Regions from separate parts of the Rhizobium sp. USDA 4016 genome, predicted to be linked through region 2. Evidence: riboswitches for the same ligand, from Rfam matches in the RefSeq annotation. Region 2 holds a riboswitch; the other holds the start of a gene.

Region 1 (16,005 bases), 750 kb from region 2:
AGATCACAACGACTGTAAAGGACGCCGCCCGCCGCGCGCAGGAAGCAAGCGAACTCGTTGCCCGCACCCGCGCAGGCGCCGAGAAGTCCGGCGAAGTCGTCCGCCATGCCGTCAAGGCGATGCAGCAGATCGAGCAGTCCTCGGCCGAGATCAGCAATATCATCGGCGTGATCGACGACATCGCCTTCCAGACGAATCTGCTCGCCCTGAATGCCGGCGTCGAGGCAGCACGTGCAGGCGAAGCGGGCAAGGGCTTTGCGGTCGTCGCTCAGGAAGTGCGCGAACTGGCGCAACGTTCGGCGAATGCGGCAAGGGAGATCAAGTCGCTGATCACCAATTCCGGTACACATGTCCAGACCGGCGTTGCCCTTGTCGGCGAAACGGGCAAGGCGCTCGACGCCATCGTTCATGAGGTGCAGGAGATCAACCAGCACGTCCACGCGATCGCGGAGGCTTCCCGTGAGCAATCGACAGGCCTGCAGGAAATCAATACGGCCGTGAACACCATGGACCAGGGCACACAGCAGAATGCCGCCATGGTCGAAGAGAGCACGGCAGCAAGCCACAGCCTGGCAACGGAGGCCGCCGCGCTGAACGAACTGCTAGGCCAGTTCAAGCTGAGCGGAACGGATAGCTTCATCGCAGCGGCACGTCCGATGCCGCAAGCACCAGCACGGCCTGCGGTGACCCGTCCGGCGCCGGTATCAAAACCCGCAATCCGCGTGGCGACAGTGAGCACGCGGCCCGCCGCTTCGCCTGCACGCGCACTTGGCCAGACGCTTGCCGGTGCATTCGGCATGAACAGCGCTTCGGAAAACAAGGACGCCGATTGGACAGAATTTTGAGAGCGGGCGGCTAGAGCCCGCCCAATCGTTTATAGGCGTCCCACCTGTGGATCGTGAGCAGCTGGAGCGGGTGAAGGGAATCGAACCCTCGTATTCAGCTTGGGAAGCTGCTGCTCTACCATTGAGCTACACCCGCGATGACGGAAGCCTTCCAACAGATGGGTGGCGGTGTCAAGGCTCTCAGATGCGGAAGTGCTTCGAGAGTTTCAAACCCTGGGCCTGGTAGTTCGATCCAAGGCCGGAGCCATAAAGGCTTTCGGGTTTCTCCAGCATGTGCTCGTAAACCAGGCGGCCGACGATCTGGCCGTCCTCGAGGATGAAGGGCACTTCATGGCTGCGGACTTCGAGAACGGCGCGGCTGCCCATGCCGCCGGCAGGCGCGTGGCCGAAGCCTGGATCGAAGAAGCCGGCGTAATGCACGCGAAACTCGCCGACGAGCGGATCGAAGGGCGTCATTTCGGCTGCGTAGTGCGGCGGAACGTGCACGGCCTCGCGCGAAACGAGGATATAGAACTCATCCGGATCGAGGATCAATTCGTTGCGACCGCGGCTGTAAAGCGGCTCCCAGAAATCGAAGATATCGTGCTCGGCCTTCTTATCGACATCGACGACGGCCGTGTGATGCTTGCCGCGGTAGCCGATCAGGCCATCCTTGTCGCCTGCCAGGTCGATCGACAGCGCAATGCCGCCGCCCGAAACGTTCGGCTTGGCGCTTGCGACCAGCGTTTCCGCATCATGCAGCGCCTGCAGTTCCGGCTCGCCGAGAATCGAATGCCCGACCCGGAACCGTATCTGCGAGAGGCGCGAGCCACGGCGCACGACGACGGGGAACGTGCGCGGGCTGATTTCCAGATAGAGCGGGCCAGAATAACCGGCAGGAATCTTGTCGAATTCCTGCGCGTAATCGGTAATGACACGGGTGAAGATGTCGAGGCGGCCAGTCGAGCTCTTCGGGTTGGCCGAGGCGGACATTTCAGCCGGAAGATCGAGCCGCTCCATGAGAGGCACGATATAGACGCAACCCGTTTCGAGCACGGCACCTTCGGAGAGGTCGATGACGTGCAGGCTCAGCCGGTCGAGCTTGTCGGCAACGAGATGCGAGGGACCCGGCATGAAACTTGCCCGGACGCGGAACGCCTTGGCGCCCAGGCGCAGGTCCAGGCTGGCCGGCTGGATCTGATCGCGATCCAGTTCCCGCTCACTCGTGAGGCGGCCCGTTTCAAACAGCGCAGCAATTGCGCGATCGGCCAAGATTCCAGTTTCGCGAGCCATCATGCTCCATCCATAATTTGCCTCAGACAAAACCAAACTCAAGGAATTGACGCAAGAAGCTAACAGCAGTATTGCAGCTTTATCCCGTGGTGATTTGGCCGGTCGGCTTGCAGCCACGTTAAAGAAGTGGCTAAAAAGACCGGGTATGAAACCGGTCTGCTTTTGCGGCCGGTTTTTTTGTTGTTTGAAGGTGGTGATGGCATGAGCAAGACTTGGCGCCCGGCAACCCAACTCGTTCACGAAGGGACGCTGCGCTCGCAATATGGCGAGACTTCGGAAGCGATCTTCCTGACGCAAGGTTTCGTCTATGATACCTCTGAAGCGGCGGAAGCCCGGTTCAAGGGTGAGACGGACGGCTTCATCTATGCCCGATACGGAAGCCCGACCAACGATATGTTCGAAAAGCGGATGTGCGCGCTCGAAGGCGCCGAAGACGCCCGCGCCACCGCTTCCGGCATGGCTGCTGTCACCGCGGCGATCCTCTGCCAGTTGAAGGCCGGCGACCATATCGTTGCCGCCCGCGCGCTCTTCGGCTCCTGCCGATGGGTGGTCGAAACGCTTGCGCCGAAATACGGCATCGAATGCACGCTCATCGACGGCCGCTATCTCGAAAACTGGGAGAAGGCGATCCGCCCGGCGACGAAGGTCTTCTTCCTCGAAAGCCCGACGAACCCGACGCTGGAAGTGGTCGACATCGCAGGCGTTGCCAAGCTCGCCGACGAGATCGGCGCCAAGGTGGTCGTCGACAACGTCTTCGCAACGCCGCTCTTCCAGAAGCCCCTGGAACTCGGCGCCCATATCGTCGTCTATTCCGCGACCAAGCATATCGACGGCCAGGGCCGCTGCCTCGGCGGCGTCGTGCTTTCCGATAAGGAATGGATCGACGAAAACCTGCACGACTACTTCCGCCACACGGGTCCGGCCATGTCGCCTTTCAATGCCTGGACGCTTCTGAAGGGCATCGAAACGCTGCCGCTGCGCGTCAAACAGCAGACAGCGAGTGCCGCCAGGATCGCGGACTTCCTTGCCGAACAGAAGCAAGTGGCCAAGGTGATTTATCCGGGCCGCAAGGATCATCCGCAGGCCGATATCATCGCCAAGCAGATGTCCGGCGGCTCGACACTCGTCGCATTCGAGCTGAAGGGCGGGAAGGAAGCAGCCTTCGCGTTGCAGAATGCGCTCGATATCATCAAAATCTCGAACAATCTCGGCGATTCCAAGAGCCTGATCACGCATCCGGCAACCACGACGCACAAGAACCTGAGCGATGACGCCCGCGCGGAATTAGGCATTTCGCCCGGCACCGTTCGCCTTTCGCTCGGCATCGAGGATGCTGATGACCTGATCGAAGATTTCGCTCAGGCTCTTTCAAAGGTTAAGTCCTGACCTGCGATAGCGACGGCCGGACCTTGCCGGTCCGGCCGCATGCTCCACCTAAGAAATGGCGCAAGAGCTTCGCTTTAATACGGGAATTAACTTCGAAAATTAGGATTAATGTTCGAAACGACGTGCAATCATCGCGGTTTGAAGGATGATGCATGTGCCGTTTCTTGACGGATCGAGCGCTGTATAAGATACGGGTAACATATCTTGGCTATGGTGTAAGGCATGTACCGCGCCCTCACACGAGATATCGAAGTTGTCGTCGAGCCCTTTTATCTGGAGGAGCAATCCGATCCGGATGATGATCGCTATGTCTGGGGCTACCGGATCGTGATCAGCAATAATTCGGACCTGACAGTACGGCTCATCAATCGCTACTGGAACATCACCGATCAGAACGGCCTGGTGGACGAGGTGACCGGTCCTGGGGTCGTCGGCGAGCAGCCCCGGCTGGAACCCGGCGACACCTACGAATACTCGTCCGGCTGTCCGCTCGATACGCCTTCCGGCCTCATGTTCGGGCACTACCAGATGGAAACGGAGGACGGCGAGCTTTTCGACGTCGAAATACCCGCCTTCTCGCTGGATTCTCCCGGGCTGCTCAGAGTGCTGAATTGATCATTCCGCAGCCGATGCGACTTCCACGACCTCAAACCGGTAGGTCGTGGAACAGAATTCGCAGGTAACGGCAATCTCGCCATTCTCCTGGCTGGCGTCGATCTCGTCGTCCGAAAAGCCCTTCAGCACATTCTTGATCTTCTCGCGCGAGCAGCTGCAGCGGTCGAAAACTGCCCGGGTACTGAAAACACGCACGCCACGCTCGTGGAAGAGGCGAAAGAGCAGGCGTTCGATTCCGACTTGCGGATCCGTCAGTTCGTCCGCATCGATGGTGTCGACCAACGCGCGCGCTTCGGTCCAGGCGTCGTCTTCCTTGTGTGCCAGCGCGGCGTTATCGCCGTCGCCGCCGTGGAGGTCGGGCTGGCGCATGCGCTCCGGCGCTTCCGGCAAGAACTGCGCAACGAGACCGCCGGCGCGCCAGCGGTGGCGCGGCTTACCCGCCTCGTCGCGGTCAAACAATTCGGCGGCAGCCAGGCGGACGCGTGTCGGGATCTGCTCCGACTGACGGAAATATGTGCCGGCAATATCCTCAAGCGAGGTACCGTCGAGCGCGACGATGCCCTGATAGGGCTGGCTGAACTTACCCTGGTCGATGGTAAAAGCCAGCACGCCCTTGCCAAGAAGCTGTTCCGGCTCGGTTTGGCCGGCGGCGACTGCCTTGTCGAGCAGGGCCTGATCGAAGCGCGCATAGGCACGCACGTTCTCCGGCGTCGAGAAATCAGCGACGAGGAGATCGACAGGGCCATCGCCCTTGGTCTGCACCGTGAACTTGCCTTCGAACTTGAGCGACGTCCCGAGAAGCACCGTCAGCACAATGACTTCGGCGAGGAGCCGGGCAACGGGTGCCGGATAGTGATGGCGCTCGAGGATCGCATCCAGCATGGGACCGAGCTGGACGGCGCGGCCGCGCACATCGAGGCCCTCTACCTGGAACGGGACAACGTGATCATCACCGGCGAAATCGAACTCGCCGAGAGCACTTGCGGTTTCTGCCATGGTCTTACTCCTAGTAGTCCGAGCGGCAGACCAGAAGTCTTTCCACTCGCGCGGCCACGAGGCCATCAGGCCAAAGGTGGCGCCCAGTATGGTTCAGATCACACCCAGGCACCATGCAAGAATCGACTTTTGCGCGTGAAGACGGTTTTCCGCCTCATCGAAAACCACGGATTGCGGGCCGTCGATCACTTCGTCCGTCACTTCCTCACCACGATGGGCGGGCAGGCAATGCATGAACAATGCATCCTTGCCGGCCTTTGCCATCAAAGCCGCGTTGACCTGATAGGGCTGGAAAACGTTGTGACCGCGGGCCCGATGTTCCTGATTCATGGAGACCCAGGTATCGGTTACCACGCAATCGGCACCCTCGACCGCACGGTCGGCATCATGGCCAAGCATGATCTGGGCGCCCTCGTTGCGGGCCCAGTTCAGATAGTGATCCTTCGGCTCGGAACCAAGAGGCACGGCCATGTTCATGCGATAGCCAAAACGGGCAGCGCCTTCGACCAGCGAGTGCAGCACGTTATTACCATCGCCGGTCCAGGCGATCGTCTTGCCCTTGACGGGACCGCGATGCTCCTCGAAGGTCATGATGTCGGCCATGATCTGGCAGGGGTGTGTGTCGTCCGTCAGCGCGTTGATGACCGGCACCGTCGCGCGTTCGGCAAGTTCCAGCATGCGGTGATGCTCCGTGGTGCGGATCATGATCGCGTCGACGTAACGCGAGAGCACCTTGGCGGTATCGCCGATCGCCTCCGCGCGGCCGAGCTGCATCTCCGTGCCGGAGAGAAAAAGCGTCTCGCCGCCAAGCTGGCGCATGCCGACATCGAAGGAAACACGTGTGCGCGTCGAGGGCTTCTCGAAAATCATTGCCAGCATCTTGCCTGCGAGCGGCTTATCGCCCTTACCGGCCTTGAAGGCCTGCTTGCGTACGATCGCATCATCCATGATGGACCTGAGATCGGATGCGGTTACCGCCGAGAGATCGAGAAAGTGTTTGGGGGAAGCCATGTCGTTCTTACCTGTATGCCCCTTGAGAGGCGTCTATCCGTTCAAGCCGTCTTCTTGGTCTTTGCGGCGCGAATGCTTTCGGCAGCGCGCTCCACGCGGGCAAGCCCCTCGCGCGCTTCCTCGGCCGTGACGACCAGAGGCGGAAGGAGACGGATGACATTATCGCCCGCCGGAATGGCCAGAAGATGAGCAGCACGAATGGCCTGCAGCAGTTCGGAAGACGGGACGGCTGCCTTGATGCCGAGCATCAGGCCTTCGCCGCGCACATTCTCGATAACATCCGGATAGCGGTCCTTCAGCGAGGCAAGGCCCTGGCGGAAGACGAGCGCCACGTCGCGCACATGTTGCAGGAAACCGTCGGCCAGGATGACGTCAAGCACTGCGCTGCCCACCGCCATGGCAAGCGGATTGCCGCCATAGGTGGAACCATGCGTGCCGGCCTTCATGCCGGAAGCGGCATCTGCGGTCGCAAGGCAGGCGCCGAGCGGGAAGCCGCCGCCGATGCCCTTCGCCACCGCCATGATATCCGGCGTGACGCCGGACCATTCGTGGGCAAAGAGCTTGCCTGTGCGGCCGACGCCGGACTGAACCTCGTCGAGAATCAACAACAGGCCCTTCTCGTCGCAGAGTTGGCGGAGCGCCTTCATGAATTCGTTTGTCGCCGGACGAATACCGCCCTCACCCTGCACCGGCTCTATGAGGATGCCCGCCGTCGCATCCGTAACCGCGGCGCGGACCGCCTCGATATCGCCGAACGGAACCTGATCGAAACCCGGTGCCTTGGGGCCGAAGCCTTCGAGATACTTCTCCTGACCGCCGGCAGCGATCGTCGCCAGCGTACGGCCATGGAAAGCGCCTTCGAAGGTGATGATGTGGAAGCGTTCTGGATGGCCCTTGGAATACTGATAGCGGCGCGCGGTCTTGATCGCGCATTCCAGCGCCTCGGCCCCGGAATTGGTAAAAAACACCTTGTCGGCGAATGTGACGTCGGTCAGCCGCTTGGCAAGCGCCTCCTGGCCTGGAATTTCATAGATGTTCGACAGATGCCAAACCTTGTCGGCCTGCGCCTTCAGGGCTTCAACGACATGCGGATTGCCGTGGCCGACGGATGTTACGGCAACGCCTGCGCCAAAATCCAGATATCGCTCGCCACCCTCGGTGATCAGCCACACGCCCTCACCTCGCTCGAACCGCAGAGGGGCGCGAGAATAGGTGTCATATAGCGGCGCGGCTTGAGCCATGGCGCGGTCTCCTGTCGTCGTTAGGGCAACCGGACTCCGGCTAAAAACCAGGCCCGAAAAATTAAAAATGCCGCCTTTCGGCGGCGAGGGCCACTATTTACGTTTCGCGCCGCAATGTCAACAAAACTGCGGATTTGGGCGCGTGCGGCCGGCAGGCGATCAGGCGAGCTATTTATCAACAGCTAATGTTGCAGAAATGACTCGCTCGGGAAGCAAGTTGGGGAAAACTTGAAATTCGATTCATCCGGATTCCCGCGACTCTTGTCACGGAGTCAGCCTCACACTAGGTTAAAACTCAATTACTAGACTGCATGCGGCGGAACTAGTCACCACAATTGGTCAGGCGTTTCCTGCTTCGGACGTATCCGGAGCAAGGGTGAGGGATTCTGCCTTCACAACGCTAAACGGCGGAGACAGGGCATGAACTGGACAGACGAGCGTGTCGAAAAACTCAAGAAGCTTTGGTCCGAAGGGTTGAGCGCGAGCCAGATCGCGGCGCAACTCGGCGGAGTGAGCAGGAACGCGGTCATTGGCAAGGTCCACAGGCTTAGCCTTCCGGGCCGCGCCAAGGCCGGCGGCGCGACGACGACGGCACGCGCGCCGAAGCGCAACACTTCGGCTGTCCGCGCACCGAATTATGCATCGCGGATGGCGACCCGCACCGTCACGCGCCAGCAGGGCGCGACGATGCTCAAGGAAGAGGTCGAAATCGATCTCATGGAGGAGATGGACTATCGTCCGGCCACAAACGTTGTCGTGCCGATCTCCCGCCGTCTCGGTCTGACGGAACTCACGGAGCGTACCTGCAAGTGGCCGGTCGGCGACCCGCTGAAGGACGACTTCCACTTCTGCGGCTGCGACAGCCCGGACTCTTCCCCTTATTGCAGCTATCACCAGCGCCTTGCCTATCAGCCGGTCAACGAACGCCGCCGGACCGCAGCCCGCGCAAGCTGAGCCGGGTAAGTAAAAACGGAAACGGGTCCTCGCGGGCCCTTTTTTTTGCGTCTGGCAATCGAGACTTCGGCGTCAAATCCACGACCAATATTCCAGGGCTTACGTCGTCAGAAACGCACCGTAAACTCCGTTCCCTTACCGATTTCGGACTTGACGATCAGCCGTGCGCGGTGACGCGTCAGGATATGCTTGACGATCGCCAGACCGAGACCGGTGCCCTTTTTGGAGCGGCTATCCTCGATATTGACGCGATAAAACCGCTCCGTGAGGCGCGGCACATGCTCCGCGGGAATGCCCGGGCCCTTATCTGCGATGCTGACTTCAACCGCCTCACCGGATGCATTCTTGACGTGGACATCGACGACCTTGCCCTCCTGGCCGTACTTGCATGCATTCTCCATGAGATTTTCAAAAACCTGGACCAGTTCGTCGCGGTCTCCGAGGACCTCCGCCTTACCCTCCGGCAGGTGCAGATTGATCTCGACTCCAACCTCCGTGGCAAGCGGCACCAGCGCGTCCCTGACATGGCCGAGCAGCGGCACGAGATCGACCTTCTCGTCCGGTGCGATGTGCGACTTGAGCTCAAGACGGGAAAGCGAGAGAAGATCGTCGACAAGGCGGCTCATGCGAGTCGTCTGGTCGAACATGATGCCCAGGAAGCGCTCCTGCGCCTTCGGATCATTCTTTGCCGGGCCTTGGATCGTCTCGATGAAACCGCGGAGCGACGCAAGCGGAGTCCGCAGCTCATGGCTGGCATTGGCGACAAAATCCGACCGCATGCGATCGATACGCCGCACCTCGGAGATATCGCGGAACGAAAGCAAGAAGAAGCGCTCGCCATTCCCGGTACCGCCGAGGTCGATCGGCGCGCTGCGAACAATATAGACGCGCTCCGACGGCAGGCGCTCGGAATGCTCGATCTGGTTGGGAGCGTTGGTGGCGATCGTCTCTCCCACCATGTCCAGAATGCCCGGCGAGCGCAGGCGTGCAGAAATATGCGCCCCGATCACCACTTCGCCAAAGGCCTTTTCCGCGGCGCGGTTCTGGAAGAGAACGGAGGCATCGCCTGAGAGGAGCATCACGGGTATATCGAGGCCAGCCAGCGTTGCGGAGACGGCGGGCAGCAGACTCGCTGGCGCTTCCGGTTCGACTTCCGGCGGTTCCGCAAGCTTTGCCTGCACGGCCGGCATGCTGTTTAGAAGCACAATGGCGATCATTAAGACAAGAAGCGCCAGCACCGCCCACTTGTTCATGCCGGCCGCAAGCGCAACGAGGCCAATGACGATCGCCGCGAGCAAAACCGTTCGCTGCTGCCGTATGCGGGCCATGAGCCCCGTTGTCCATGGCATTTCGTCTTCCAAGTGTTCCTCGCCCGGTCGAGTCGTTCTTATGTTCAAACTCTGCCTGATAGCCGTGATTCATGACAGAAGTTTTCCGCCGCTGCCATTTGCCGCAAAAGCGGCAACCGATACACATAGGAATTTTGCCTGCCGCGACGGATTTGATTTTCAATGAAAAATATGATCGCCTACGAAGAAAGCCACAGGCGGAGAAGGAAATATGGCCGAAGCTGTCGAAAGCCGCGCGGTTGAACTGGACATCAGGGGCAAGAAGCGCGTCTTCGATGTCGACGATCCGGTGCTTCCGGACTGGATCGATGAAGAGGCGCTGGAATCGGGGGATTTCCCTTACAAGAAAAAGCTGAAAGAGGAAGAGTATCTCGAAGAGCTGGAAAAGCTGCAGATCGAACTGGTCAAAGTGCAGTTCTGGCTGCAGGCGACCGGCATGCGGGTGATGGCGCTCTTTGAAGGCCGCGACGCGGCCGGCAAGGGCGGCGCCATCTCGGCCTCCTCCGCCCACATGAACCCGCGCCTTGCCCGCGTCGTCGCACTCGCCAAGCCGAATGACCGCGAACTCGGCCAATGGTATTTCCAGCGCTACATCGCCCAGTTTCCGACCGCCGGCGAGTTCGTTCTCTTTGACCGCTCCTGGTACAACCGCGCAGGTGTCGAACCGGTCATGGGGTTTTGCACGCCTAAGCAATATGAGGATTTTCTCAAGCAAGCGCCGCAGCTGGAAAAGATCATTGCCCACGAAGGCATTCACTTCTTCAAGTTCTATCTGGATATCGGCCGCGAGATGCAACTCAAGCGCTTCCACGACCGCAGGCACGATCCGCTGAAGGTATGGAAGCTTTCATCGATGGATATCGCGGCGCTCACCAAATGGGGCGACTACAGCGACAAACGCGAGCGGATGCTCGAGGCGACGCATACGGAATTTGCGCCCTGGACGGTCATCCGCGCTAACGACAAACGCCGCGCGCGGCTCAACCTCATCCGTCACATGCTGAAGAAAATGGATTACGACGGAAAGGACGACAAGGCGATTGGCGATCTCGACGACAAGATCATTGGCGCGGGGTCCGGCTTTCTCAAATAAGGGTCACTGCCCCGGCAGGATGCGCACGGCGTAGAGGTTGATGCCTCGCGCCTTGCCGTCGACATCGCTGTTGATCATCAGCCTGCCATCGCCACTCGGCGCCAACGACCGGTCGAAGGTAACCTGAAGCAGAGCGTCGGACTTTTCGCGGGTGACGCTGAACCGATGGCGGGCGCAATTGCCGAGCGTCTGGAAATTGCATTCGACCATCACCTGCGTCGGCTCGTCGCTCGTCGATTGCAACGTGATCGCGATCGTCGAGGATTTGCCGGCGAGCTCTCGAAGTACGTCTTTCGGAACGCTGATGCCGATATTGCCATCGGCGCCGTTGCTTTCCGAGATCAAACGAACGGCCGGACCATCGTTTTCGGCGATGTTTTCCGTCCGTGCCCGCGGGCCGCTTTCGATCTTGGCAGCGTCCGAAGGCTTGAATATCTCAATCCATTCCGCAGAAAAGCTGTTCTGCGGGTCGATCGTGACCGGCTGATCGACATGCGGCGCCGTGTTCGCAGCACCTTCGTCCGCACCGTCGAAGTCTTCCGGCTCGGTACTGGCAGGCGGATTGGCGACGCTGGTGTCGCGCTCGGCCGCCGTCAGGAAGAGGCCGGATTTATAAGCCCACCAGGCCCCCATGCCGATGAAGGCGATCAGCACGCACCAGACAAGCAGCCGCGAGAAGAATTTTCGCGGCTTGCGGCGCTTTGCAGCCCCCTCCGGCCGGAAATCCATATGGGCGGAAGGGCGGCTTTCGAGCGCTAGGCCTTCGCCGGTCTGAGGCGCAGCGCCGAGATGATCGGACGCAGCGGCATGGACGTCATCAAGCCTCGACTCGTCGTAGGCAGGCCTTGCCGAATAGCCTCGTGTTTCACCGCCGACCTGAGGCGCGTCATGTTCAAAGCGCTCGTCGTGCCTGACCGGCGGCGGGATTTCGGCGACGGGCGGAACAGGCACTTCCGGTGGACCCTGGCGCGGATGCAGGCGCTCGCGTTCTTCGGCCTCGATCATGTGAATGGTCGTTTCGAGCCGATGACGATGATGCGCAATCGCTTCCCGGTCGGTGATATCCTGCTTGCGAAGGCCGGCCTCCAGCGCCTGGCGGGCCGATTGATAAATCCTTGCACGGATTTCCGGATTATCGCGATCGGAGTTGTTAAGCGCCGTTCTGATTGCCGTTTCTAATCCGCTCACATCCGATCCTTCATGCTGGCATCAGGCATCACCCTGAAATCTTTACAAATGCCTAACAAAACTCGGTAGCGTCAATGGTTGAAAACCGCAAGTCTTGCGGCTGGCAGCATTTCACATCGCATCAATAAATATGCTCCTTACCCACCCTTGCCCACTTATCTCGACAGCCGATCTCTGCGGAAACCGACAGGTCGGCACTCACGCATACTCTTTTCCTCGCTCATCAAGTCTGCTATCAAATTGACGTTTTCGTAAACGTCAATTTAATGGTGAAACGCAATGTCCCTTCCCAAAATCCTCACGGAAAACCTGAGACTGCCGGTCCTTGCTTCACCGCTCTTTATCATCTCGCATCCGGCCCTGACGCTGGCGCAATGCAAGGCGGGCGTGATCGGCGCTTTTCCGGCACTGAACGCCCGGCCGGAAAGCCAGCTCGACGAATGGCTGGCAATGATCACCGAAGACATCGCCGCCCACAACGCCGCCAATCCGGACAGGCCGGCAGCACCCTTTGCCGTCAACCAGATCGTCCACATGTCGAACAAGCGGCTGGAGCACGACCTGCGCCTCTGCGTCAAATACAAGGTGCCGATCGTGATCTCTTCGCTCGGTGCCGTGCCCGAGGTGAATGCGGCCGTACACTCCTATGGCGGCATCGTGCTCCACGACGTCATCAACAACCGCCACGCCAATTCGGCGATTAGGAAGGGTGCCGACGGACTGATTGCGGTGGCGGCGGGCGCCGGTGGGCATGCCGGCACGCTGTCACCCTTCGCTCTGGTGCACGAAATCCGTGAATGGTTCGACGGGCCGCTGCTTTTGGCAGGCGCGATCGCCACCGGCGGCGCGATCCTTGCAGCTCAAGCGATGGGTGCGGACATGGCCTATATCGGAACGCCGTTCATCGCGACCGAGGAAGCGCGCGCCACCGAAGCCTACAAGCAGGCGATCGTCGCGGGCGCTGCAAACGACATCGTCTATTCCAATTATTTCACCGGCGTGCATGGCAATTACCTGAAACCATCGATCCAGGCCGTCGGCCTCGACCCGGACAACCTCCCGGTAGCGGACCCATCGAAGATGGATTTCGAGCAGGCAGTCGGCGGCGCGAAGGCTTGGAAAGACATCTGGGGCAGCGGCCAGGGCATCAGCGCGATCAAGGCGGTTGAGCCGGTCGCCAAGCTCGTTGACAGGCTGGAAAGCGAATACCGGGCAGCGCGCACACGCCTCGCGCTCTGAGCCGCGCCACGTTCCACAGCGGAGCGTCTTTTTTTTCAAAGGCACGACAGGGCGCTTGAAATCTTCAAACAATGCCTGTATCAGCGCCATGCAAATCGCGGCCGTACAGTTGCCGCCAAGTTGCCGCTTTAGCTCAGTCGGTAGAGCACATCATTCGTAATGATGGGGTCACGTGTTCGAGTCACGTAAGCGGCACCACTTTTCTTGAAGTAAATCAGTTCCTTAGGCCAGATTAGACACGGCTATTTACTGGGAGCCTGATAAATGCCGTTCGGGTAGCAGATGTGCTCATTGCCGCGCGTCAGACCGTTTGCGACAAGGCAAGCCTTCGCATCATCAAGTTTAGCCATGGCAGCGGCCATGCTGGCTTTGCGAGAGAATCCCATGTCCGCTTTTGGCCACATATGAAGGATGTTGCGAAGAATATGCGTGACGCATACTCGCTCGATTATGTGTTTCAGCCCATCACGATTTCAAAGCCGAGTGCATCGGCGAGTGGCAAAACATGACGTATAGCAGGTGACTTCTCGCCGGTGCGCCAGGTCTATCTACTCCGGTCGGTGATCGCCAAATCCCTTCAAAGAAGGCAATACCCGTCATCGGGAACCTGACGTCGTCGATTGATTGTGTGAAGACGATCGGCAGCGCGCCAGCCGGCATCGTGGCTCGTCAGCGGTCTTGACTGAGGTCCGCGCGGCTTCATCATCGCTGTCACACTGGGCCTTATTGCGAACATACCGTTTGTAAAGCGTCATACCAGGTACTCTCTCAGATGGATAACGCAAGATGGCCGCTCCATCGCGGGCGATAATCTGCTGAACGGCAGCGCAGGTCGTTGAACCGGCATTCAACCGCTCGATTGCGAATGAAGGCTCGACCGCGAACATGAGCGCAAAGAGTGTAAGACTGGTCCTTTTCATCGGTTTAGCTTTCCTCTGTCGAATAGGATTTCAGCAAGGCACGGATAGTTGCGTCCTCCGTGGTATAGACATGATCGTGGAGATCTGGTGGCAAGTTAAGGTTTCGGGGCAACCAGGCCATCGGGGCCTTTGTCCCAGTATGGTCTAGGTCGTGTATTCGAAATGTGACAGAAGGTAAGCCGTTGACGCGATCTTCAGGAGTTCATTGGAAAGGGCCAGAAGTGGCGCTACGGGGCTGTGGTGGCCGTGGTCCAGGCAGCTTTTGGCCCGCTTCTGTCGGTCAGCCGAGCGTCTACATTGATGGAAAGCGGCCATTCCTTGTCGCTCGCCTGTGGAATGCCAGCGCTCTGCGGCCAGCAGGCCATCGGCGCGTCCAGCAGGACAGGCGGCTCAGTCGTTCCTCACTGGGTCAGCGTGTTTTTGTAGATCAGGCCGTCCTTCATGATGATTTTGAAGCTGTTGGCAGGATCGGCCACCAGGTCGATGTTCTCCAGCGGATTGCCTTCTACGAGCAGGAGGTCCGCGAGCGCGCCTTCCTCGATCACGCCGAGCTTTCCCGGATAGGGGTTGCGCTGGCCCGACAGCGCCAGCAGTTCGGCATTGGTCCCGGTCGCCATGACGAGCGCTTCGGCAGGCGTGTACCAACGCACGAGCGAGGCCAGAATTGCTCCCTGCTGCTTCGCCAGCGCACGGGAGAACAGGACATCCGTTCCCCACGCTGTCTTGATTTTGTACTTCTTTGCCAGTTCGTATGTCCTGCCGATGCCCGGCCACACCTCATCGGCCTTGGCGCGCTCGACCGAACCCTCGCGGAGGCCTGTCCTCATCAATTCGGGTAGCGGCTGCAAACTCAGCCAAATTCCCTTTTCGGCGATCAGCCTGGCGGTGGCCTCATCCATGAGGAAGCCGTGTTCGATGCACTTCACACCAGCCGCGATAGCCTTCCGGATCGCATCCGGGGTGAAAGCGTGCGCGGCGACGTAGGTGCCCCAGTTCTCGGCAATTTCAACGGCCGCCCGCAATTCTGGCTCGGTGAAGGTGGTGACGTCGAGCGGGCTGAAGGGTGAAGACACCCCGCCTCCCGCCGTCAGCTTGATCAGAACGGCCCCCTGCATGAACTGCTCGCGGACGCGCAAACGCACCTCGTCGGGGCTGTCCACGACCATTGCACCCCCGATCGTCTCCATGGGGGTGAGAAGGCCGCCGGTCCTCCGTGGCAGGTCGGTGACCTGGCGGAAATCGCCATGCCCGCTGGTCACTGTGATCATGGCACCGGACGGATAGATGCGCGGTCCGGGGATGATGCCCCGGTCTATCGCGCGCTTGAGGCCGAACGCCGGCCCGCCCACGTCGCGGACGGTGGTGAAGCCGCGCATCAGCGTATCCGTCGCCTCATCGCCGGCCAGGATACTGGCAAAGCTGACGTCGCCCATTGCCTCTGCCGGGGTGGACGCAGCCAACATCGCATGCCAGTGCGCATCGATCAGGCCGGGCATCAGCGTTCGCCCGTTGCCGGCAATGCGCTCAGCGCCTTCGGCTTCGATGGAGCTTGTCGAAATCTCCGCGATCACATTGCCCTGGACCAGCACATTCGACGGAGCCGAAAGAGCAGCACCTTTTCCGTCGAAGATGCGGACGTTTTCGAAAAGCACGTCATCGGCGCTCGCGGTGGCGCAAAGTCCGAGCAGGAGAGCCGCTGCAAACATTTCTCTGCCAGAGCGAAGCATCGTGAAAACTGGGCGCGCAAGAAAGAACAACGCTGCGGCGCAGGACACGGCATGCGCCACAACCTTGCCTTTTGCCAGGTCATGCGATCCAAAGGATTTGTGACACATGACGATTATCCCGCTTCAGGAGGAGAGGTGGTCACGGCGCATGGACAAGTTGTAGCTTATA
Region 2 (16,005 bases):
CGAAGGCGAGGGTTTCTGCAGCAAACCGGACGTCGGCGCGGCGAGCATCCTCCAGCGGGCGCATATAGGCACCAATGCCGTAATAGTGCGTGACGCCGGTATTTGGCGAGAAAGGCATGGCCCCACCGTGAGGGGAGTTCGGCACGTAGGGCACGTCGGGGCGCATACGCTCTGCAATCGCCGGGATGACGTCCTCCGTCAGCGGTCCGCGCCAGAATTCCTGCGGCAACCCAAGCATCGCCGCCTGTTGATAAATCTCGCTTCCGCCGCAAAGAACCGCGAGCGAAGGAGAAGCCTGCACTCCATGGATAAAACCCTCGACTTCGGCATGAACGTGGCCCGTGAAGGCCTTGTCGCTTCGCGGATAGTCGAAATTGGCGAACATGAAGTCCTGCCAGACAAGAATGCCGAGCTCGTTGCAAAGCTCGAAGAACTCTGGCGTTTCATAGGCCATCGTGCCGCCGATGCGGATCATGTTCATACCGGCGCCGGCAGCAAGGCGCAGAAAGGGCTCGTAGTCCGCGCGAAAACCCGGCAGGCGAACGATATCGGCCGTCGTCCAGACAGCACCGCGGCAGAAGACGGGCTCGCCATTTACCCGAAGGCCGAACCCGTCGCCGTCGACGCCACGATCGATTTCAATCCGCCGGAAGCCGGTCTTTCCGAGCGAGTATTCGGTGCCGTCCGAAACGAGCGTCAGTTCGTAAAGATGCGGGGTCCCGTGCGTATGCGGCCACCACGGCGTGACCTCCGGCAGCTTGAGGATCGCCGAATAATGATTTCCGCCGATCTTCTCAAAGCCTTGCTCCACCTCTCCGCAGCGAAGCAGCATCTCGGGATTTGCGGCATCCGCGTGCAACGAAACGCTGAGGCGGCCGACGCCATTTTCCAGCACAGCCCGGATCGAGACATTATCGATCGACATCACGCTGCGGCGAACAAGCGTAATCGACCGCCACGGCCCGACAGCATGAATTTCCGGGCACCAGCCAGGCATGTGCCCAAGCAGCGTCGTACGAAAGTTCTTAAGCCCCTGCGGCGCGATCATCTGAGGACGCCAGCGGGCGCGGGCTCCGGGCTCGCTCAGACGGGGACCGAGCGCACGGAAACAAAGGACCAGGTCATCGCCGCCCATAAGCGTGACCGGGATTTCATGCGCCGTGAACATGCTCTCGGAAGAGAGGATTTCCTGCCCGTTCAGAAAGACATGGCAGAGCGTCGCAAGCCCGCCGAAACGAAGGATAACATCGCCAGGCTGGGCGTCGAAGAGCCGGCAGACGTACCAGGCGTCTTTCGTATTCAGCGGCTCCGGATTTTCGCGATCGAAGAGACCGGCGCGCTCCAGAGCGTCAGCCACAGTGCCGGGAACAGGTGCTGCAATGAACCTCGAAGACGGCGGGATGTCATGCGGCGTCAAGCAAGCTCCCGGTTCCGTCAGAACCAGGTTCCAGCCTTCGGAAAGCAGGGTCTCTTCCGCACCGACGCTCGCCAACCGCCCCCCCATGCACAAGCTCCCGGTATCAAAGCCGATCGGAAATCGAAGTCATCATGGCATCCCATGCATCTGCCGCCGGATCAAGCGCCGCCTGCAATGGCTCGAACTTCCTGCGCGTGACGGCGCGGGCAAGCTGAAACTGCACCGACTTCGCCACTTCGGAGATACGCCGGGCATACTCTTCAGCCTGCGCGAACCTGCCCGGAGAAAGCCACGCGAGGTGATCTGCGGCCAACTCGAAATTGGCGCCGAACTGGCGCAAGGTGTTGAAGGCATATTTGTGGAAGAAGCCGAAAGGGCGCTCGGCGACAACTTCCACCTGCTGCGGAAATTGCTTGGAAAAGGCGCGGATCGGGTTTTCGGCAGGCCGGCGCGAGAAATGGACCTTGAAAAGACGGTGCGCCACATCGCCGATATAGTTTTCGCCTGCAAACGCCTCCGGAAGTTTTGCAAATTCCGTATAGGGTAGGAAGGGCGAATCCTCGTCCGTCAGATGCATCTGGAAGAGACCGTCGAAGTCCTCGCCCTCAAGCTGGAAATAGCCGGCATTGTGAAAATACTCTACGTGCTTGGCAGCAACATCCAGCCGGTTGATGGCGACGGTCGTCTTGCCGTGTTCGCAACGATAGGCCGTACCGAGGGTATCCGGCATATAGAAGGAGTCCATTTCGATCAGGCAAAGTCGGCCGCGCCTGATCTGCGTTTCGACGTGATGCTCGACGCGGTCGAAGATCGCGAGTTCGGTGACACGGATGCCGTAAAGCGCCTCGAGGTCTTCGAGCGGCACCTTGAAGAAGGTGAATTGATCGCCCTCGAAATCCTGCGTCAGCGTAAAGCCGAGCATCGCTTCAGGCGGCAGCCTCAGCGTGTTCAGCACTTCGATCCAGAGGTCGATATAGCAGTTGGTTTCCGGCCACATGCGTTCGTTGGAATGCAGCGCATGCTGGCGGTAGCCATCTGGACGGATGGCCGAAAAAACGCAGGACATCGAACCGCTAGCCCCACAGGGTCTTGCGCACATTCGCCGGCCATTCCGTCACGTCGAGCCCGTGATGATGGAACAGCGCAAGCGCGATGCGCTCGAGACCGAAGCCGACGCATGCAGTGTGCGCGACGCTGCCGTCCTCAAGGTTCAGGTCCCACTTCTGGCCAAAGGAGTCCTGATGATAGTTAAAGCTCATGCAGGCTGTCGGCTTGGCAGCCGACGTGATCGGGATCAGCAGCTCGAACTTCAGGTTCTGATCACGCTGGTTGTTGACCATCATCTTGCCGCCGCGGCCGAAAAATGGATCGTTGGCGACGTCGATGACGACTTCGAGGCCGAGCTGCTTCATCATCTCGACGCCGCGATCCATCCAGCGCTGACGGAAGTCGGTCACATGGCTTTCGGTGCCCATGCAGACATATTCGCGCATGCGGAAAAGCTGCTGGCGGGCGGGATCCTTCGACGGTTCATGACGAAAGCAATAGGACTGCAGGTCGAAGAGGCCGCCCTTCGCAGGCAGATTGCCCCGCTTGGCGATTGTCGGATAAAGCGGATAGCAGGCGGCCGGCGTCAGCACGATATCCGTTGCTTCCTGGCCCTTCGTCCAGTCGTCGCCGACTTCCATGCACTGCAGCAGGTTCATGTGATCGAGTTCACTGCCGCAGAAACTGTGGACGGTGCCCGCAAGCTGCGGGAAGCTTTTCATGTAGCCGCTCTTTTCGAAAAGCGCGCGGTTCATGCCCGGCGGGAAGCGCATGGCTTCTGCGCCATCCGCACCGCCGAACTTGTCGATCAGGCGCTCGAAGGCGGTGATCACGTCTTCGAACTGTCCGCTACGGCCATAAAGACCGTCGACGCCGGTATCGATCAGTAGACCGGATTCGAAGAGCCGGTCTAGAAACGAGGTCTGCATATCCATGACTGTCACCCCAGTAGGCTAGTGTCCTGCTTGTGGACGAGAAGCATGCTCGACGTGTTGCCGAGGATGCGGTCATTCGAGATCATGAGCTGTGCGGAATGAGCGTCGCGCAAATGCCGGCCAAGGCTGAAGGGCGTACCGTTCTTGTAGCCCACGATGCCGCAGATCAGCATGGCGTGGTTGACGATCTCCAGGATCGTTTCCGACGAAGCGATCTTCACGTTGTTCATGGCCACCGCAAAGCCCATCGAGGAAAGCTTGTCCGGATCGGACTTGGCATCTTCGTAAGCCTTGAGACCCGCCACGACGTTCGACTTCACCATCTGCAGCAGAGTGGAGACTTCGGCGAGCCGCAGCGCACCGGGGGGCGGAACACCAGGAGATTTACGGGCGGCGGCACGCACGAAGGCCTGAGCGCGGGAGACGGCGTCGACCGCAATGCCATACCAGACGCCGCTCCACAGCAGATGCGACGAAGCGAGCATCGACTGTGCGGCGATTTCGGCGAAAGGCTTCGGCAGGATCTGAACGGCAGGCGCTTGCCCCTTGAAGAGGAAGCCGTCGGAGCAGGTGCCGCGCATGCCCAGCGTGTTCCAGATATGCGTGCGCTCAAGTGTGTACTGGTCCTTGAGAAACGCCGTCAGGACCTGATCCGAGGGTGCTGCGTCCGGATGGCTGCGAGAGGTTATGAGGATCGCATCGGCATGCGAGCCGTAGGAGATCACGGTCGCGTCCTTTTCGAGACGGCAGCTGTCGCCGCTGACCTCGATGGCGCAGATGCTGTTGCGCAGATTGCCGCCGATCCCGCCTTCGGTCGTCGCCGATGCGATCAAAAGCTGCTCGGCGGCGATGCGCCGCATGAAGCCCGCATGCCATTCACTTTCGGTGCCGTGCTCGACCAAGCTTGAAAGCTTGATGTGGTGCATGGCGAAGACCATCGCACTTGCGGCGCAAGCCTGGCCAAGAACGGAGCAGAGTTCGGCGACTTCGGTCGTCGAAGCCCCCTCGCCACCCAGGTGGCGCGGCACTTGAATGCTGAGCAGGCGCTCGGCTTTCATCGCATCGACGGCCTCGCATGGAAAGCGGCCTTCGGCGTCGACGGCGTCGGCATATTTCGCGGCGATCTCGGCAACGCGCGCCGTTCTGACGGTAAAACTCTGTTCCGTGATCTTGACCGGAAAGTTCATCACGCGACCTTCCGGTTGTCCTTGATGATATCGACGGTCTTTTCGATCGCGGAGATGCTGGCAAAGGACTTGCGATTGAGGAGATTGTCCGGGAATTCGATATCGAAGGCTTCTTCGATGCCAAGCATGAGCTGCACGGAAGCAAAGGATGTCAGGCCGGCCGCATAGAGATCGGCATCGTCGGCTAGCTGATCGATCGGAACAGGAAGCTTGCCGAATTTGGCGAGCAGTTCGCGGATAGTCTTGTTCATCCTTAGCAACCTCCAAGATTGTCATGATCCCGAGTGGCGATTTATCGCCTTCATCATGAGCGTTCTTTAGGCCGGAAAACAAAACATTCCGCTAACTTGTCTGGTTAAATATGAGGAAGACTCGCAGTTAAAATTTTAGGGAGTACCTTGCCTCGATGGCCTTTATCTTTTTCTTGACAGACACTTAGGCGTTACTCCTGTCTCAGGCGCCAAGATTGTGTCCAGGCTGAAAGTGCAGAAATGATACGCCACGTGTCTTCACGTCACTCGGAAGGCGGGTAGCAATGCTCTACGCCATGGTAATCCAGTACGGAAAAACAACCATCCGCCGTCTTCCGGACAGAATTTTCGCCAATCACTGCCTTTCCGTGGCCACCTGGGATATCAAGGATATAGGCCGGCTGACAAAGGCCTGAGATGCGGCCGCGCAGCGAAGAAACGATCTTCTGGCCTTCTTCGATCGTCAGCCGGAAATGGCTGGTGCCGGGCGCCAGATCGGGATGATGCAAGTAGTAAGGCTTGATGCGCGTCTCGACGAAGGTCTTCATCAGGTCCGCCAGAACGCCGGCATCGTCGTTGACGCCCTTCAACAGCACGGACTGACTGATCATGACGATCCCGGCATCGATGAGCCGGCCACAGGCTGCACGGGCTTCGATCGTCATTTCGCGCGGATGGTTGGCATGCAGCGCTATATAAGTCGTCTTGCCGCTCGCTTTCAACGCGGCGATCAACGTCGCATCGATCCTCTGCGGATCGACAACAGGCACGCGTGTATGGAACCGGACGATCTTCACGTGATCGATGGCCGCAAGCTCCCGCATGATCTCTTCCAGCCGTCGCGGCGAAAGGACGAGCGGATCGCCGCCTGTAAGGATCACCTCCCAGATCTCCGGATGGCTGCGGATATAGTCGAAAGCAGCCATCATCGCCGCCGGATCGAGCGTACCGAGACCTTGAGGACCGACCATCTCCCGCCTGAAGCAGAAGCGGCAATAGACCGGACAGACATGCACGGCCTTCAGCAGCACGCGATCCGGATAGCGATGCACAATGCCTTCAACCGGGCTGTGCGCATGATCACCAATCGGGTCGGCGCGCTCTTCAGGTGTTACGACAAGCTCGGCCGCATCCGGCACGAACTGACGCGCGATCGGATCGTCGACGTCGGCTCGATCGATCAGCTTAGCGACGGTCGGCGTCAGGGCGATCGCATATCGTGCAGCGACCTCTTCCAGTGCCAGCCGGTCGCGATCGGCCAACAACCTGGCTTTCGACAGGTCAACGACACTTTTGATCGGCCGGACGATATTCATCAGCGATACTCCGCAACCGGTGCCCACAGCACCTGGTCGATGCGCGAGGCTCCTGTCGCCAACATGACCAGCCGGTCGAAGCCGAGCGCGATGCCGCTTGCCTCGGGCATGATCGAAAGCGCATCGAGGAAATCCTCGTCGATCGGGTAGCGTTCGCCATAGACGCGCGCTTTTTCTGCCATCTCGAGCTCAAAGCGGCGGCGTTGTTCTGTCGCATTGGTGAGTTCGCCGAAGCCGTTCGCCAGTTCAACGCCGCAGGCATAGAGCTCGAAACGCTCCGCAACCCGCGGATTGCGTGCCGAGGGACGGGCGAGTGCCGCTTCGCAAACCGGGTACTCATCCAGAATGGTCACGCGGCCGAAACCGAGGTGGGGTTCTATCTTTTCAACCAGGACGCGGCTGAAGAGGTCCGCCCAGCCGTCGTCGGCCGAGACGCGCATGCCGTTCCGGCGTAGTTCGGAAGCCAGATATTCCCGATCCGTCGAACCATCGGCGGCGACCGACGCCAACAGGTCGATGCCCGCATAGCGCTCGAACGCCTCTGCGACGCTGATGCGTTCAGGTCCGGCGAAGGGGTCGGTTTCGGCGCCCCGATAGGTCAGCTTCGGCGTCTTCACGGTTTCGGCGGCCAGCGCCAGAATCCGCACGCAGTCCATCATCAGCGTTTCATAGCTTTCGCCGGCGCGATACCATTCCAGCATCGTGAATTCGGGATGATGGAATGGGCCGCGTTCGCGGTTGCGATAGACATGCGCGAAGCAGGCGATGCGCTGCTCACCGGCGGCGAGCAGCTTCTTGCAGGCAAATTCCGGTGAGGTGTGCAGGTAGAAGGATGTCGCCTGCCCGTCCGTCGTCAGCGCCTCGGTTGCAAAAGCGTGCAGATGTGCCTCGTTGCCGGGCGAAACCTGCAGCGTCGCAGTATCTACCTCGATGAAATCCTCGCGCGCGAAGAAGCCGCGCAGCGCCGCCTGGATCGCGTTCCGCCCAATCAGGAAGGGGCGGCGGTCCGCGTGGACGCTGGGGGTCCACCAAGGAGACGCTTTGGCGCTGGTAAGGTTCATTCTCAGCTTTCATCACCAGGCTCGCCAACACGAGGGCTGGCGTTTTGCCGGATTTTAGGTTAGTTGCGCCCCAACGAAAAACAATTGGCGTCATCGGGACCATCCAGACAATCCCTCTACGACGCCAAAAGCCGAGTTACAAGGAAGTCTTATGGTCAAGGTCATCGCCTCTTCGGTCCGCAAGGGCAACGTTCTCGACGTAGACGGCAAACTTTACGTCGTTCTCACCGCGCAGAACTTTCACCCCGGCAAGGGTACGCCGGTCACCCAGGTCGACATGCGCCGCATCGTCGACGGCGTAAAGGTTTCCGAGCGCTGGCGCACGACCGAGCAGGTCGAGCGCGCTTTCGTTGAGGATGTGAACTTCCAGTATCTCTATGAAGACGGCGAAGGTTTCCACTTCATGAACCCGGCGACCTACGATCAGGTTGTCGTCGACAACGAAACAATGGGCGACCAGAAGGCCTTCCTCCAGGAAGGCATGACCTGCATTCTGTCGATGCATGAAGGCATCCCGCTGGCACTCGAGCTGCCGCGTCACGTCACGCTCGAGATCACCGAGACGGAACCGGTCGTCAAGGGCCAGACGGCGTCGTCCTCCTATAAGCCAGCGATGCTTTCGAACGGCGTGCGCACCCTGGTGCCGCCGCATATCAACGCGGGCACGCGCGTCGTTATCGCAACGGAAGACAACTCCTACGTCGAACGCGCCAAGGATTGATCCTTCGGACATATCAGACAGAAAGGCCGGCCTAATGCCGGCCTTTCTGTTTTGATTACAGATGCGGGTTGCGCGGCCGGTATTTTCTCACCAGCCGCTGATTGACCTCCGCAGCTCCGGGCATGTTGGCGCTGAGATAGACTGGTGCGTCGCCGGACTTCGAAAGCACTGACGCAACTTCAGCGAAGATTGCGTTCAGCACTGTTGCTCCGACAGCCGTCGACACCGGGCCCACCTTGAGACTGCTTCCAGCCAGATCGAGCACGGCATCGCCGGGCGGCAAGCCGTTATCCAGCACGACATCGGCGATATCCACGAGCCGGCGGCGGCCATTGGCAATCGCGCTCGAATAGGCAACCGAGGTAACAGCGATCACCTTGGCGCCGATCTCGCGGCCATAGTCCGCGGCCTCGATTGGTGCGGCATTCACACCCGAGTTCGAAGCAATGATGATGACGTCGCCTGGCTGCATCCCGTAGCGCTCCAGCACCGGCCGAACGAGGCCTTGCGTGCGTTCATAGACCGAGCTGATGACCGCCCCCTCATGCAGCATCGCGGAGCCGATGAGAACCGGCACGGTGAACGCAAGACCGCCGGCGCGATAATGCACCTCCTCGGCCAGCATATGCGAATGGCCCGTGCCGAAGACGTAAACGCGCTTGTCATGACGCGCCGCATCGAGAATGACTGCTGCGGCCTTCGCCATGGGTTCGGCAAGGCTTTTCTTCAAAGCCTCGAGACGGCCGATCAGATTGGAGAAATAGGCATCCGTAACCGCCGTCATGGCATTTCCTTTGCTTCAGGCCGCCTCGCCGTCGATCCACGTGGCGGTGACTTCGATCGCATCCGTCAGATGCACGAGGTCGGCGCGCGCTCCCGGCGAAAGATGGCCATAACCATCGAGCCGGAGAAACCGGGCCGGATAGAGCGTTGCCATGCGCAGCGCCTCGGCAAGCGTCAGATCAAGATAGGTGACGCCATAGCGGATGGTCGACGCCATATCGACATCCGACCCGGCAAGTGTGCCGTCCGAAAGCACCAGCTTCGAGCAGAAGCCCCCCTTCTCACGCCGTACGGTGCGACCGTTCAGCATGAAGCTATCCTTTTCGGAGCCAACCAGCGACATGGCATCCGTCACGAAGAAGAGCTTGCCCTCCCCGCGCTTGGCGCGAAGTGCAGTGCGCAGTGCTTTTGGATCGACATGATGGCCGTCGGCGATGATGCCGCACCACGTCGACGGATGGTCGATTGCCGCGCCAACCAGACCGGGTGCGCGGTGACCCATCTGGCTCATGGCGTTGAAAAGATGGGTGACGCCGCGTACACCAGCATCGAAACGCTCTTCTGCAGCTTCGCTCGAACAATCCGAATGGCCGATGCTGACGATGATGCCAGCCTCGCTCAGTTCGCGAACTTGAGCGACCGTCACCTGTTCGACCGCCATCGTCACGAGCAGCGTACCGATCGCCTCACGGGCGCGGATGCAAGCCTTGACATCCTTGTCTTCGACCGGGCGCATCAGTTCGGCCAGGTGCGCGCCTTTGCGGGCAGGCGCCAGATGCGGACCTTCCAGATGAAGACCGGCCACGCCGCGATGGGTTTTAACCGCATCCTTCGCGGCCTCGATCGCAGCCGCCGTCGCATCTGCCGTATCGGTGATCAGCGTTGGAAGCAGCGCCGTCGTACCGTAGCGCCGGTGACCGTCAGCAATGATACACATCGAAGCTGCCGACGGCTCATCGTTCAGCATGCGCCCGCCACCGCCATTCACCTGCGCATCGACGAAACCTGCCGAAAGCACTCCGCCGTCAAGCAAGATCGTCTCGCCTTCGGGCAAGTCGTTGCACGAGACAATGGCTTCGACCCGGCCATTGGCAACGATCAGCGCCTTTTCGTCGTGGAACCTCTCGCCGTCGAAGATCCGGGCACCGGTGAAGATCTTGCGGGGTATCATATCGTCTCCGTGACTTTGAGCAGGTTCGCCGGCTTGTCTGGATCGAAACCCTTGCGGCGCGTAACTGACTCGATCAGGCGATAGTAGACGAGAAGCGACACGAGCGGATCGAGTAAGCCGTTGCCCGTCGTCGGCACGAGCAGATTGACGCCGGAAAGCGGCTGCGCCGAGAACGGTACCGTCGTTGCGCCGAGCTTCTGTAATCGCTCGAGTGCCTGAACGTTGTTGGCATAGGCCGCATCGTCGGGCATGAAGGCGACGATCGGGAAACCCGGCTGAACGAGGCGCATCGGGCCATGCATCAGCTCTGCCAGCGAGAAGGCTTCCGCGTGAAGGCCGGACGTTTCCTTGGCTTTCAGCGCGGCCTCGAGCGCGATCGCCAAAGCTGGCCCGCGGCCTGCCGTATAAAGCGAGGTTGCATTGAAGAGCACGTCTTCTGCGGCAGCCGTATCGATACCAGCTGTCGCCGACAGAGCCTCTGGCAACCTCTCCAATGAGGCTTGCAGATCGGCCGTACCGCCAATCGCAGCCGTGACACCGGCGAGCGCGGCAACCGAGGCGATAAAGGACTTCGTCGCGGCAACACTCTTTTCCGCACCTGCATTGAGGTCCAGAACGATATCTGCCTGCTTTGCAAGCGGGCTGTCGGTGACGTTCACAACGGCGATCGTCGTCGCGCCGCCACGCTTGGCAGCATCCTGAAGGGCAACGATATCCGGGCTGGCGCCGGATTGCGAAACCGTGAAGTGAACACCATCCTTCAACTGTAGAGCCGCACCATAGACGGAAGCGATCGATGGGCCGACGGAAGCGACGGGAATACCGGCAGTGATCTCGAAGAGATATTTGAAGAAGGTTGCGGCATGGTCCGAAGAGCCACGCGCTGCCGTCGTCACCACGCTCGGGCGAACCGAGGAAAACAGCTTGGCGATTTCGGCGAAAACCGGCTTCTCCTTTTGAAGGAGCGTCGCGACCACGTCCGGCGACTGGCCCGCCTCCTGCAGCATCAGCGACTGGTTCTCACTCATAGGTCATCTCCAATTTTCAGTTCGGCCACGAAATCATAGGCATCGCCGCGGTAGTGCGAACGGGTGTATTCAACGACGCGCTGGTCTTCCAGGCGCGAAATCCGTTCGATCAAGAGTGCTGGCGCACCGGTCTTTACATTCAGCATCGAGGCTGATGAAGGATCGAGCGTCACGGCGGTCAGCCGCTGCAGAGCACGCACCGGCTTGTGGCCGTTTGCGGCCAGCGCATCATAAAGCGATCCCTCGCCACCGGCATTGCCGCCGAGGAACTTGACCGGCACAACCGCCCGCTCGATCGCCAGCGGCAAACCATCCGCAAGGCGCAGACGATCCAGGCGCAGAACGGCCTCATCCTGCCCAAGTCCGAGAAGGAAGGATTCTTCCGGCGATGGCGAATTGATCGTGCGGGACAATATCCTTGCCGCCGGCGAACGGCCGCGTGAGCGCATATCGGCCGAGAAAGACGAAAGACGCCAGAGCGGCTGCTCCATGCGCTCCACCTTACTGGAAACGAAGGTACCGCTGCCGTGACGCGATTCCAATGCGCCGGATGCCATCAGATCACGATAGGCGGTTCGCACCGTCACGCGGCCGAGCTTCAGAGCTTCGGCGAGATCGCGCTCTCCGGGAAGGGCTGCACCCGGCTTGAGAAGGCCTTCCTGAATGAGGCCGGTCAACGCCAGTGCCAGCCGCTTGTAGAGCGGTCCCGTCATCGTTTCGTCGCGCAGACCGCGGGCATTGAGCTCCGCTACCAGACTGGTTCTATCCATGGATTAACCATAGAACCTATTTAGAACCACTTTTCAAGCTGAATCTCTGCCGCAAAGATAAAAACCCTCGTGGCGCACGAAGGTTTATGAGTGATCGAATGTCCGCGAAGATCAGCTTTTCGTGAAGATGTAATCCGTTTCCTGCCGCAGCACCTCGCCTGGGCGCAGCACCGCATTCGGAAAGCCCTCGTGATTGATCGCATCCGGCCAAACCTGCGTTTCGAGGCAGAAGCCGGCGAAGGGCCCGTATTTCCGCCCCCCGATGCCCGCGACCGCAACGTCGAGCTTGAAACCGGCATAGAACTGTATGCCCGGTTCGGTGGTTCTAACCTCCAGCGAGACACCGGAGTTGACGCTGCGTGCCAGTACGACGGAGCGCTTGGCCGTGCGTTCCGTCGAAAGGCAGAAATTGTGGTCGTAAAACGCCTGCTCGCCGTCATCGAACCGCTTCATCGGGGCCATTTCGCGGAAGTCGAAGACCGTGCCTTCGACCTGGCGGATCTCGCCGGTCGGGATTTGTTTCTCGTCAGTCGGTAGATAATGATCGGCAGCGATCATGATATCGTGGCCGAGCGCATCTTCGCGGCCGTCGAGATTGAAATAGGCGTGCTGGCAAAGATTGGCGAGCGTCGGCTGGTCGGTGGTCGTCTCGTAGACGACCGAGAATTCGCCATGGCCATGCACACGGTAAGTCGCCTGGACCGTGCAGTTGCCTGGATAGCCTGCGCGACCGTCCGGGTCGACGATCTTCAAGACGACACGGTCGGTATCGTGCTCGACAATCGTCCAGTTGCGCTTGGCGATATTGTCGCTGCCGCCGTGCAGATGCGAAACGCCCTTTTCATTGAGCTCGAGCTGATAGGCCTTGCCGTCGAGGGTAAACTTGCCACCGCCGATGCGGTTGGCACAGCGGCCGGGCGTTGCACCAAAATAGGAGGAATGGGAGGGATAGCTGGCAAAGTCGTCGAAGCCGAGCAGGAGAGGCGCATCATGGCCGTCGAGCCGCAGATCCTGGATGACTGCCCCCCAAGTCATGATCTTGGCTGTAAGGCCGCCGCCCTTGATCTCGACGCGATAGACGGTTTCGCCGTCTTTCGTCGTCCCGAAAACTTCCCGTTCGAGCTTTTCCGACATAGTTCGCCATCCCAAATCTGTGTTCGTTTCAGGCCCGCGAACCTGCCTCCATTTGTTGAGGACCGCAACCGTCAAAACACCAAAAAAGAAACGCCGCCGCAACGAGGTCAGCGGCGGCTGCAGTTCAGATTTTTGTACCGATTTCGTCGAGATTATAGGGCGTCGTCTGGTAGATTTCGTTGATCCAATTGCCAAAGAGCAGATGCGCATGGCTGCGCCAGCGGTTCTGCGGTGCGAGCGACGGATCGTTATGCGGGAAATAGTTATGCGGCATCTTGATCGGCACTCCGGCATTCACGTCGCGGAAATATTCGTCGGAAAGCGATGTGGAATCGTATTCCACATGATTGAACATGTAGAGCCGCTTGCCTTTTTTCTCGTGCACGAGACACACGCCCATCTCGTCGGATTCCATGAGGATTTCGAGGCTTGAGGACTTGTCGATATCGGCGCGCCGGACCTCGGTCCAGCGCGAAACCGGCACTTCGAAGTTATCGGAAAAGCCATTGAGGTAGACGGATGAAGGCTTGAGGTTCTTATGGCGATAGACGCCGAACGCCTTTTCCTTCAGCTCGTATTTCGGAACCTTGTGGAAATGGTAGATCGCCGCCATTGCGCCCCAGCAGACATTCATGCTCGAATGAACGTTCGTCTCGGTCCAATCCAAGATCTTCTTCATCTCCGTCCAATAGGTCACGTCCTCGTAAGGCAGAGTTTCGATCGGTGCGCCAGTAATGATGAAGCCGTCGAATTTGCGATGCCTTACCTCCTCCCAGGTCTGGTAGAAAGCAAGCAGGTGGTCTTCGGACGTGTTCTTGGCCCTATGGTTGCCAATGCGGATCAGCGAGAGCTCCACCTGAAGCGGCGAGGCGCCCACAAGGCGCGCCATCTGCAACTCCGTCTTGACCTTGTTCGGCATGAGATTGAGAAGCCCGATCTGCAAAGGGCGGATATCCTGACGGATCGCCGCCGTTTCGGTCATCACCCGCACGCCCTCATGAACGAGGGTCTCGAAAGCGGGCAGAGTATCGGGGATCTTGATGGGCATTGCGGTCACTCAACAAAACAAAAGGTACCGGCAAATAAAAAACCGGCGGCGAAAGAATCGCTACCGGTCCGCACGCGGCCCTTTAGCGACTTATTTAACGTGGCTGCAAGCCGGCCGGCCAAATCACCACGGAGAACACTAAATAGCGCCGGAGCCCACGCGAATCAATCGCAATTCTGAAGGGGCGCGTTGAACCAAGGTAACTCACGCGTTAATGACTGGTAGAATCTGTTGATGGACAGGGCGCGTCACCATGTTAATCAAGCATCATCATGGTCCGCATGGAAGGACATAATGGCAGACGACGTCGAAGGCAGGCCGAGCATTCAAGGGCAGGATAGAGTAGGTTACGATCTGAGCCTCGGATACCGCCTGAAACTGATGTTTGCGGCATTCTGGGATTCCAAGGTCCGCGGAAAGATTCTGCTTCTCGCCTCGATCTTGCTCGCGGTGATCCTGGCGACGGCCTATGGCCAGGTCATTCTGAACCGCTGGAACGCGCCGTTCTACGATTCCCTGCAGCGCCGCGACGTCGGCGAATTCTTCCATCAGCTCCAGGTCTTCGCGTTGATTGCCGGTTCGCTATTGCTCATGAACGTCGGCCAGGCGTGGCTCAACCAGATGACCGCGCTTTATATGCGCGAAGGGCTGACCCGCGACCTCGTGGATCACTGGCTGAAGCGCAAGCGTGCGCTGCGTCTCGCCTCAACCGGCCTGATCGGGGTCAACCCGGATCAGCGGCTGCATGAAGACGCCCGCAACCTTGCAGAAAGCACGACCGGCCTCACGCTCGGCCTCATCCAGTCGACAATCCTGCTCGTCAGTTTCATCGGCGTTCTCTGGGAGCTTTCGAGCGGCTTCGTCTTCCATTTTCGCACCTACGCCTTTGCCATTCCGGGCTATATGGTCTGGGCCGCGATCTTCTATGCGGCATCCGCGTCGATCCTCAGCCAGATCGTCGGCCGCAAGCTGGTGATCTTGAATGCCGACCGCTTCTCCAAGGAAGCGGAGCTTCGCTTTTCGCTGATGCATGCCAACGAGAACATGCCGGCGATTACCGTGGCCCGCGGCGAGGAAAACGAACGCCGGCGGATCAATGAGGATATCACTTCGGTACTTGCCATCCTGAAGCGGCTGACCATGGCTAGCACCAACCTCACCTGGGTTTCGGCCGGTTACGGCTGGCTGGTCATCGTCGTCCCGATCATCGTCGCGGCTCCCGCCTATTTTTCAGGCAGCCTGACCTTCGGCGAACTGATGATGTCCGTCGGCGCCTTCAACCAGGTGAATACCGCCCTGCGCTGGTATGTTGCCAATTTCGCCGCGATCGCCGAGTGGCGCGCCACGCTGATGCGCGTGACCGATTTCCGCCATGCCTTGCACGGCATGGACGAACCCATCAATCCGAAGAATGCGATCACCTACGAGGATAACGCAGATACGCTGACCCTCAAGAACCTCATGATCGCCGCCAAGCTCGGCGAAGAGATCGATCTGTGCGGCGGCTTTGCCGTCCGCGAGACGGATGTCACGATCAGAGCCGGCGAGAAGGTCATGATCAACGGCGATCATAATGTGAACCGCAAGCTGCTGTTCCAGGCGCTTGCAGGGCTCTGGCCCTGCGGCAGCGGCAAGATAGGGCTGCCGCCCGCCGACGGCATGGTTTTCGTTCCAGAAGTCGCCTATGTGCCCGGTGGCACGTTGCGCGAAGCGCTGTCCTTCCCGGAACCGGTGGACACCTACAACAGCGAGGACGTCGAAGCAGCGCTCCAGAAAGCCGGCCTTAGCCACCTTATTGCGCGTCTCGATACGCGGGCCCGCTGGGATAAGATGCTCGACTCCGATGAGCAGAAGGGGATCGGCTTTGCCCGCTTGCTGCTGGCCCGGCCGCGCTGGATCATCTTCGACGAAGTGCTGGAGGGCCTTGAGCCGGAATGGCAATCAACCCTGATGGCGCTGCTGGCGACGCTATCCGATTCCACCATGGTTTATATCGGACGGTCCGAGGCCTACCTCGAAACCTTCAATCCGCGCGAGTTGCATTTGCATCCACTGGCAGCGAAGATCGAGCAGTCGGCCTTTCCGGCAGCAGGAACTGGCACGGCGCACGCACCTGCACCGGTCATTTGAACAGTC

The links. A riboswitch is a leader RNA that binds a small molecule or an ion and turns the genes downstream of it on or off. The one in region 2 is predicted to bind S-adenosylmethionine.
Region 1: linked by a shared signal. The riboswitch ahead of ACZ9DP_RS32820 (O-succinylhomoserine sulfhydrylase) and the one ahead of metA (homoserine O-acetyltransferase MetA) in region 2 are both predicted to bind S-adenosylmethionine.

What each region holds. Positions count from the first base shown of each region.
Region 1 is NZ_JBWCCY010000004.1:3,457,615-3,473,619, forward strand. It holds gene ACZ9DP_RS32805 (methyl-accepting chemotaxis protein) at 1-845, shown strand, start outside; tRNA gene ACZ9DP_RS32810 (tRNA-Gly) at 908-981, opposite strand; gene ACZ9DP_RS32815 (2'-deoxycytidine 5'-triphosphate deaminase) at 1,026-2,120, opposite strand; SAM riboswitch at 2,194-2,272, shown strand; gene ACZ9DP_RS32820 (O-succinylhomoserine sulfhydrylase) at 2,319-3,503, shown strand; gene apaG (Co2+/Mg2+ efflux protein ApaG) at 3,726-4,118, shown strand; gene ACZ9DP_RS32830 (Hsp33 family molecular chaperone) at 4,119-5,114, opposite strand; gene argF (ornithine carbamoyltransferase) at 5,208-6,125, opposite strand; gene ACZ9DP_RS32840 (aspartate aminotransferase family protein) at 6,167-7,366, opposite strand; gene ACZ9DP_RS32845 (GcrA family cell cycle regulator) at 7,787-8,320, shown strand; gene phoR (phosphate regulon sensor histidine kinase PhoR) at 8,428-9,648, opposite strand; gene ppk2 (polyphosphate kinase 2) at 9,881-10,762, shown strand; gene ACZ9DP_RS32860 (regulator) at 10,766-11,950, opposite strand; gene ACZ9DP_RS32865 (NAD(P)H-dependent flavin oxidoreductase) at 12,230-13,189, shown strand; tRNA gene ACZ9DP_RS32870 (tRNA-Thr) at 13,312-13,387, shown strand; gene ACZ9DP_RS32875 (metal-dependent hydrolase family protein) at 14,511-15,815, opposite strand.
Region 2 is NZ_JBWCCY010000004.1:4,204,734-4,220,738, reverse strand. It holds gene ACZ9DP_RS36595 (glycoside hydrolase family 2 protein) at 1-1,504, opposite strand, end outside; gene ACZ9DP_RS36590 (DUF1839 family protein) at 1,521-2,483, opposite strand; gene ACZ9DP_RS36585 (amino acid--[acyl-carrier-protein] ligase) at 2,491-3,399, opposite strand; gene ACZ9DP_RS36580 (acyl-CoA dehydrogenase family protein) at 3,405-4,586, opposite strand; gene ACZ9DP_RS36575 (acyl carrier protein) at 4,586-4,837, opposite strand; gene ACZ9DP_RS36570 (lysine-2,3-aminomutase-like protein) at 5,101-6,153, opposite strand; gene epmA (EF-P lysine aminoacylase EpmA) at 6,153-7,214, opposite strand; gene efp (elongation factor P) at 7,366-7,935, shown strand; gene ACZ9DP_RS36555 (SIS domain-containing protein) at 7,991-8,719, opposite strand; gene nagA (N-acetylglucosamine-6-phosphate deacetylase) at 8,735-9,886, opposite strand; gene ACZ9DP_RS36545 (SIS domain-containing protein) at 9,886-10,917, opposite strand; gene ACZ9DP_RS36540 (GntR family transcriptional regulator) at 10,914-11,687, opposite strand; gene ACZ9DP_RS36535 (aldose epimerase family protein) at 11,799-12,821, opposite strand; gene metA (homoserine O-acetyltransferase MetA) at 12,946-13,869, opposite strand; SAM riboswitch at 13,932-14,009, opposite strand; gene ACZ9DP_RS36525 (ABC transporter ATP-binding protein/permease) at 14,164-15,999, shown strand.